Tunturibacter gelidoferens: one gene and its partner. Each later gene encodes a partner of the first gene's protein in a complex. Links are inferred from orthologs where the notes say so. Each region holds a gene or a part of one and is shown on either strand. Other genes may lie near its edges.

What was found. The genes of interacting proteins can lie anywhere in the genome.
Region 2: the proteins of accB (region 1) and accD are in contact, whole or in part, in a solved structure (PDB 8UXZ), measured with the Escherichia coli proteins. The link is inferred for Tunturibacter gelidoferens from one-to-one orthologs.

Annotation. Positions count from the first base shown.
Region 1 is NZ_CP132938.1:4,208,067-4,211,496, reverse strand. Bases 614-3,357 are described here. They hold accB (acetyl-CoA carboxylase biotin carboxyl carrier protein), read left to right. Parts: upstream 614-1,605; coding sequence 1,606-2,109; downstream 2,110-3,357. Other genes in these bases: accC (acetyl-CoA carboxylase biotin carboxylase subunit), read left to right, coding at 2,170-3,357; RBB81_RS18290 (Xaa-Pro peptidase family protein), read left to right, coding at 614-1,566. Outside these bases: RBB81_RS18295 (metallophosphoesterase), read right to left, coding at 1-407; more of RBB81_RS18290, read left to right, coding at 481-613; more of accC, read left to right, coding at 3,358-3,430. UniProt on the Escherichia coli protein: This protein is a component of the acetyl coenzyme A carboxylase complex; first, biotin carboxylase catalyzes the carboxylation of the carrier protein and then the transcarboxylase transfers the carboxyl group to form malonyl-CoA.
Region 2 is NZ_CP132938.1:1,007,865-1,011,510, reverse strand. What follows is about bases 632-3,372. They hold accD (acetyl-CoA carboxylase, carboxyltransferase subunit beta), read right to left. Parts: upstream 2,552-3,372; coding sequence 1,712-2,551; downstream 632-1,711. Other genes in these bases: RBB81_RS04680 (hypothetical protein), read right to left, coding at 3,168-3,372; RBB81_RS04685 (hypothetical protein), read right to left, coding at 2,632-3,054; RBB81_RS04695 (class I SAM-dependent methyltransferase), read right to left, coding at 832-1,689; RBB81_RS04700 (DNA-3-methyladenine glycosylase I), read right to left, coding at 632-714. Also shown: RBB81_RS04705 (DUF302 domain-containing protein), read left to right, coding at 1-99; more of RBB81_RS04700, read right to left, coding at 148-631; more of RBB81_RS04680, read right to left, coding at 3,373-3,646.

The DNA of each region.
Region 1 (3,430 bases):
TGATTGCCGAGGATCGCGTAGCGCAGGGGGGCGGTGAGGGTGGCAACGATCTCGGCGCAGCGGTGGGCTGCGTGTTTGCCTGCTATGAAGGTGATGGAGCCGTGGGTGATGAAGTCGCCGGTGAGGAGGACGAGGTCTGCGGCCAACGTGTTGACCTTGCTGATGACGCGCTCGAGGAAGAAGGGCTCGGTGTACTCGTCGAGGTGGATGTCGCTGAGTTGAACGATGCGGTAGCCATGGAAGGCGGAGGGAAGATTTGCGATGGCGATGGGGCGTTGGACGACGTCGACTTCGTGGCGAGCGATCTCTCCAGAGTAGAGAGCCAGAGCTGCGGCGGTGGTCCCTGAGCCTATGAGGAAGTTGCGTCGAGTAAAGCGCGACGGCTGAGCGGATTGAGAGCCGGGCATACTTCATGATACCGGTGGAAGGGGATAGACGAAAGGCGGTGTTCGATCTGGGAGTTGGGTAGAATCAGAGGTAATGAATTTTAGTCTGAGAAAGAAAAGAGCCGGCGCTGGGGCGAAGGCAGCTGGCGTTGATGGGATCCTGATCACTCATCTGCCGGATGTTCGTTACTTGTGTGGATTCACCGGCTCGAGCGCGGTGCTGGCGTTGGTGGGCGCACGCGCAACGCTGTTTACCGATGGACGGTACACGGTGCAGGCGCGGGCGGAGGCGGCTGGGACTAAGGTCGTGATTGCGAAGAAGCCGGCTGTGGTGGCGGCTTGTGAATGGCTTGAAGCAACTGGGGTGAGGCGCTGTGGGTTCGACGCGGCGCATACGACGGTGACCGCTTTGGAGACGATGCGGAAGGCGCTTTCGGCGAAGGTGCGACGGGGGATGTTTGTGGCGGTGGGGCCGGTGGTGGCCAGGATGCGAGAGGTGAAAGATGCCGACGAGATAGAGCTGATACGGGCCGCTGCGCTGGTGGGGTGCGATCTATTTGATGGCATGCTGACGTATCTTGAGGCGGGGCTGACTGAGGTGGAGGTGGCGGCGACGCTGGAGTACGCAGCGAGGCTAGCGGGTGCGGAGGGGATGTCGTTCGATACGATCGTTGCGAGTGGAGAGCGATCGGCGCTGCCGCATGGGCGAGCGACGAGGGCAAAGCTGCCGAAGCAGGGGTTCGTGACGTTGGACTTCGGTGTTATTCTCGACGGATATTGCAGCGATATGACCCGTACCGTGCACATGGGCAAGGCGTTGCGTAATGAGCGGGACGTGTATGATTCTGTGCTGGAAGCGCAGGAGGCTGCGGTCGCCGCTGTGGCGCCGGGCGTGACTGCCGGAGAGGTGGACGAGGCGGCCAGGAGCGTTTTGCGGAGGGTGAAGCTGGATAAATACTTCAGCCACTCTACCGGGCACGGTGTTGGGTTGGAGATTCATGAAGGACCGAGACTTGCAGCGAAGCAGACGCAGGTGTTAAAGCAGGGAATGGTGATTACAATCGAACCTGGTGTGTATATGCCGGGACAGTTCGGTTTGCGCATTGAAGATATGGTTTTGGTGACGGCTAATGGCGGTGAAGTTTTGACGCCCAGTGTGAAGGCCTGGATAGAGCTCTAAAAAAGACATGGTGCCGGAAGAGGCACGGGAAGAGACATGATGGACGGAAATAAGTTGAATGAGCTGCGCGAACTGGTCGAGTTTTTGAAGGCGAATGAGATCGCCGAGTTCGATATGGAGCAGGACGACCTGAAGGTGCGGATCAAGTTTGCGGGTGAGCCTGCTGCCGCGCCTGCCGGTGGGTTTGATATGGCGCAGTTGAGTCGATTGATGGCGTCAGCTCCTGCTGCTGCGCCGGTGTCTGCTGCTGCTCCTGTGGGTGGGGCGATTGCAGCTGCTCCGGCTGCTGAGGTTGAGGAAAAGCTGCATGAGGTGAAGTCGCCTATTGTGGGGACCTTCTATGAGTCGCCGTCACCGGGCGCGCCTGCGTTTGTGAAGGTAGGCGATCAGGTGGAAGTGGGGCAGGTGCTCTGCATCGTTGAGGCCATGAAGCTGATGAACGAGATTGAGTCCGATGTGGCCGGCGAAGTGGTGAAGCGGATCGCGGCGAGCGGCCAGCCGGTGGAGTATGGACAGGCACTGTTTGCCATCAAGTCGCGATAAGAGACGGTAGCGATCCGTCAGCAAAGATTCGTAAAAGATCGATGGAAGGCTCCTGTATTTATGTTTCGTAAGGTATTGATTGCCAATCGTGGGGAGATTGCACTGCGCGTGATCAGCGCTTGCAAAGAGATGGGTATCCGCACGGTCGCGGTATATAGCGAGGCTGATCGGAATTCGCTTCATGTGCGGTTTGCCGATGAGGCGATCTGCATTGGACCTCCACGTTCGGCGGACAGCTATCTGAATGTGCCTGCCGTGATCTCGGCGGCTGAGATTGCGGACGTTGACGCGATTCATCCCGGGTATGGATTGTTGAGCGAGAATGCGAACTTCGCAGAGGTGTGCCGGGCTTCGAATATCAAGTTCATTGGGCCTCCGCCAGAGGTGACGCGGATGATGGGCGAGAAGTCCACGGCGCGACAGACGATGAAGAAGGCGAAGGTGCCGATTCTGCCGGGGTCGGACGGCGTGATTGCCGACGAAAACGAAGCGCTGGAGTGGGCGAAGGATGTGGGATATCCGGTGATTCTGAAGGCTGTCGCAGGCGGCGGCGGTCGCGGAATGCGCATCTGTCGCAACAAAGAAGAGCTACCGGGGATGTATCAGCAGGCTTCTACGGAAGCAGCGAATGCATTCGGCAACGGCGATATGTACATGGAGAAGTTCATTGAACGACCTCGGCATATCGAGTTCCAGGTGCTGGCGGATGAGCATGGAAATGTAATGAGCCTGGGCGAGCGGGAGTGTTCGATTCAGCGTCGGCATCAGAAGCTGATCGAAGAGGCTCCTAGTCTGATGATCACGCCGAAGTTGCGGGAGGAACTAGGTAAGACGATCAAGCGAGCGCTGGAGAATATCGGTTATTGGAACGCCGGGACCATCGAATTTTTGATGGATGAGGATGGCAAGATCTACTTCATCGAGATGAACACCCGGATCCAGGTGGAGCATTGTGTCACCGAGATGGTTACAGGAATTGACCTGGTAAAGGCTCAATTACGGATTGCCGCGGGGGAGAAGCTGACCTCGATTATTACGCGCCCGGTGGAGATTCGTGGACATGCGATCGAGTGCCGGATCAATGCAGAACATCCGGAGAAGTTCACACCCAGCGCCGGAAAGATTACGGCTTTCAATCTGCCGGGCGGCAATGGGGTGCGGGTGGATACTGCCCAATATGCTGAGGGATTTGTGCCGCCTTACTACGATTCGTTGATCGCAAAGCTGATCTGCCATGGATCGGATCGCGAAGATGCGATGAACAAGATGCAGCGGGCTCTGAGCCAGTTTGTGGTGCAGGGAATCCATACGACGATTCCGC
Region 2 (3,646 bases), 3.2 Mb from region 1 along the record:
AACGATCCCGCGTGGCTGGAGCAACGACACGGCTTCCCAGCAGAGCTGACCGCGAACCTCGCCGCCGCAGGTATGTTTGCCACCAAAGCCGCCCAATAACAGACTCACGTCAGTACAGCGCTACTCTAGCGAAAAACTGCGGACCGCTCAGACGGTCTTACGCCGAAAGCAATCAGGGCTATGGTCATTCACGATGCCAACGGCCTGCATCCACGCATACACGATGACGGGTCCGACAAACTTGAAGCCACGCTTCTTCAGCGCTGCAGAGATCTCCTCCGACAACTCAGTCTTCGCCGGAACCGGCCCGCTATTTTGAATAGGGTTACCACCAGCCATCTTCCATACGTAAGCCGAAAAGTCTTCTCCCGCATCCGCCATTGCCATATAAATCCGCGCCCCATTGATGGTCGCTTCGATCTTGGCGCGCGAGCGGATGATGCCTTCATTCTGTAGCAGGCGCTCTATGTCACCTTCCCCCATCCGTGCCACCTTCTTCGGATCGAAGTTACGGAAGGCTTTACGAAAAGCCTCGCGCTTCCGCAAGATGGTGAGCCAGGACAGTCCAGCCTGAAAGCCGTCGAGCATCAACGCCTCCCAAAGCGCGCGACCGTCGCGCTCCGGCACGCCCCACTCTTCGTCGTGATAGTCCTGCATCAATGGATCGTTGTCGGCCCATGCGCAGCGGTGAACAGCGTTCTTCGTCTTCGTCATGCGACACTCGTCTCCTGTTTGTGCTTGCAGCGTTCATCGCTCATCTATCGACGAACAGTCGAAAGCGAGTTCGCAACTAGTTACTCAATCCTACGATGGTCGGCTCTCCGCCGATCCTCACAGCCATGCACGAAGCAACCGCCCGGCACTCCCAAGGACTTTCAGCGAGTCGGCCCGATCAGCGAAGTAGCGGGCATTGATCTCAGCCGACCCAAGATCTTCAAGAGCGCGAAAAGTGCTGAGTTCTATAGCGATCTCAGCTGGAGTGAAGAAGAGCTTGAACGGCTCTCCGGCCTGTTGCACCCGCGAAGCAAGAGAATCATGGGCCAACTGCTCAAAGAACGGAAGCGCCGACCGAGGCTGCCCGTAGTCCAGAACGAGCGCACTGCCGGCAGCCTGCGATGTAAGGAACCCCACCGTAGCGCGGAAGGCCTCAAGCGTAAGGTACGGGACCACGCCAAGCCACGCGAACACCGCCGGCACCTTCGCGTTGAACCCGCCCGCCTCCAGCTGATCGAGCAGAGTCTGCTCCTCAAAGTTCACCGACACATAAGTAAGGTTTTCTGGCGCAGTTAGCGCAGTGCTCTCAAGAAGCTCGCGCTTCCACTGTTGCGTCGCCGGGTGATCCACCTCGAAGACGCGAAGTTGCGGATAGGGATTGCGATGGGCAAACGTATCGAGGCCCGCCCCCAGCACAACATACTGGCTGACTCCCTGAGAGACAGCTTGAGCAAGAGTGTCTTCGGCGTAGCGACTACGTGCAACCAGGAAAGCGCGCAGAGCAACAGAGAACGGCCGATCCTTTCGATCTGGATTGCGAGTTGGAGTCCGGCGTAATTCCTCCGCGTAGGAGTCGCCGAGGATGGGGACTGCAACAGGGTCTTCGAAGACGAGAGGCTTTGCGTCGTAGAGTTGGTGCGCCGCACGGCGTAGTGCTACGCGAAGCGCTGTGCGTGATGGACTCGCCGATTGCATATGCGATTCACAAGGCGCGCGCCTAAGCGCCCATCCAGCTTAGGGTCTGCGAAAGATACTCTTTCATCTCTTTGCGCGAGACAATCGCATCAAGAAACCCATGCTCAAGCAAGAACTCTGATCTTTGAAAGCCCTCCGGCAGCTTCTGCCGAATCGTCTGCTCAATCACGCGCGGACCCGCGAAGCCAATCAACGCCCCCGGCTCTGCAATATTCAGGTCGCCAAGCATAGCAAAGCTTGCAGTGACGCCACCCGTAGTCGGATCCGTCATCACGGAGATATAAGGAATCTTCGCGTCATCCAGGCGCGCCAGGCCCGCAGAGATCTTCGCCAGCTGCATCAGCGAAGCGATGCCCTCCATCATGCGCGCGCCACCCGAGGCCGCAACGATGATTAGCGGATGTCGTGTAGCCAGCGAGCGGTCGACCGCACGCGCAATCGTCTCCCCAACAACTGCGCCCATGCTCCCGCCGATAAAGGCGTACTCCATTACGCTCAGGACAACGCTGTGCGGCCCAAGCTGCCCAATTGCGTTGACGATTGCGTCGTTCAGGCCCGTCTTCGTCTGTGCCTCCGCAAGCCGCCGCTTGTAGGGCTTCAGATCGGTAAAGTTCAACGGATCGGTCGAGCGAAGTTCCAGGTCGACAAGCTCATACCCCGGCTCCAGCAAGTTCTCAATGCGCGTACGAGCATCAACGCGGAAGTGATGACCGCAATGCCAACAGACGTGCTGGTTCGCTTCAAGCTCGGCCTTGAATAGAATCTTGCCGCAGTCGGGGCAACGGATCCACAGTCCCTCGGTCCGAACCGTCTTCTCCGAGTCATTGACGATCTCGTTATCTTCGCGCTTGAACCAACTCATCCTTGCATGCCCTTTCGACCGCTGCCCTGTTCATTGTAACGACTGAACAGGGCAGCGGTGCGCTGGTTCTTGAGCTGGAGTCAGAGCGCTTCGGCGAGACGGGAGTAGAGGCCGGCATGGTTGGTCTCATACAGAACCAGCAACCTCTGCCGCATCAGGTAGTACGAAGAAGCCACTTCGTGCAGATAAAAGGGAATTCGCATCTGTTGCCTTCCGAAGAAGGTTGCCAGCATAATCTGCGTGACAGCGCGACGCAGCTGCAAACCATCGCGGCGCATACGCTCAGCAATGATGATGCCTTCGTCGAAGTTCCAGCGTTCCACATAGGAGGCGAGCGCGACCAGGATCCGGGCGTTTTCTCGCATACGCTGAACCCCTTCAAGGCCGCCCATCAAACTCCACATCTCTGCCGGTTCCAGCTCAAGAGCGTCCTTCTGCGGCACAAGGTGGTTCAGCGCCACAGTCATGACTCCCTTGGATTCAACCGGATGAAGCTTCGCCACCAGCTCCTCCCACGTACAGCGAGCCAAACGCCGTGCCGTCAAATACGAATGGAGAAGCGCGCAGCCTAACAGGATAGTAACCAGAGCGGTAATGACTATAGGTGCCATATGGGTTACGTGTGGTCGCGCGTCCGAGTGACCTGCTGAAGATCGTACTGCACTCGGCTGTGAAGAGCAACGAGATAATCTTTCATTTCGTTCGACAGAGGCGCGCGGACACGTTCCGGCCTCCAAAAGGCGACGATCCAATACAGTAGGACGGCTATATAGAGGAAAGAGGGGAAAAGCTGGACAACTCGATACTGCTGGGTCCACCCCAGAAAGATACTGGCTAGGTCGCTAACGGCGGAACCGAACGCCCAAAGGGTCAACCCTTGGGCCAAAGCCATCACATGGTTACGCCATTCCAACCCTAACCTATTGGAAGCAAAGAGCATCGCAAGAAAAAGCTCACAGTCGAGCAACGCAGTGAAAAGGTCTCCCCGAATCTCCCAAATTCCCGCGGTTGAACCCGGAGGTGTCTTTATCGCAAGACAAAGTCCGGCCGCGATGGCTGTGCCAGTCATCCCGACCAGCACAAACGAAGAACGTG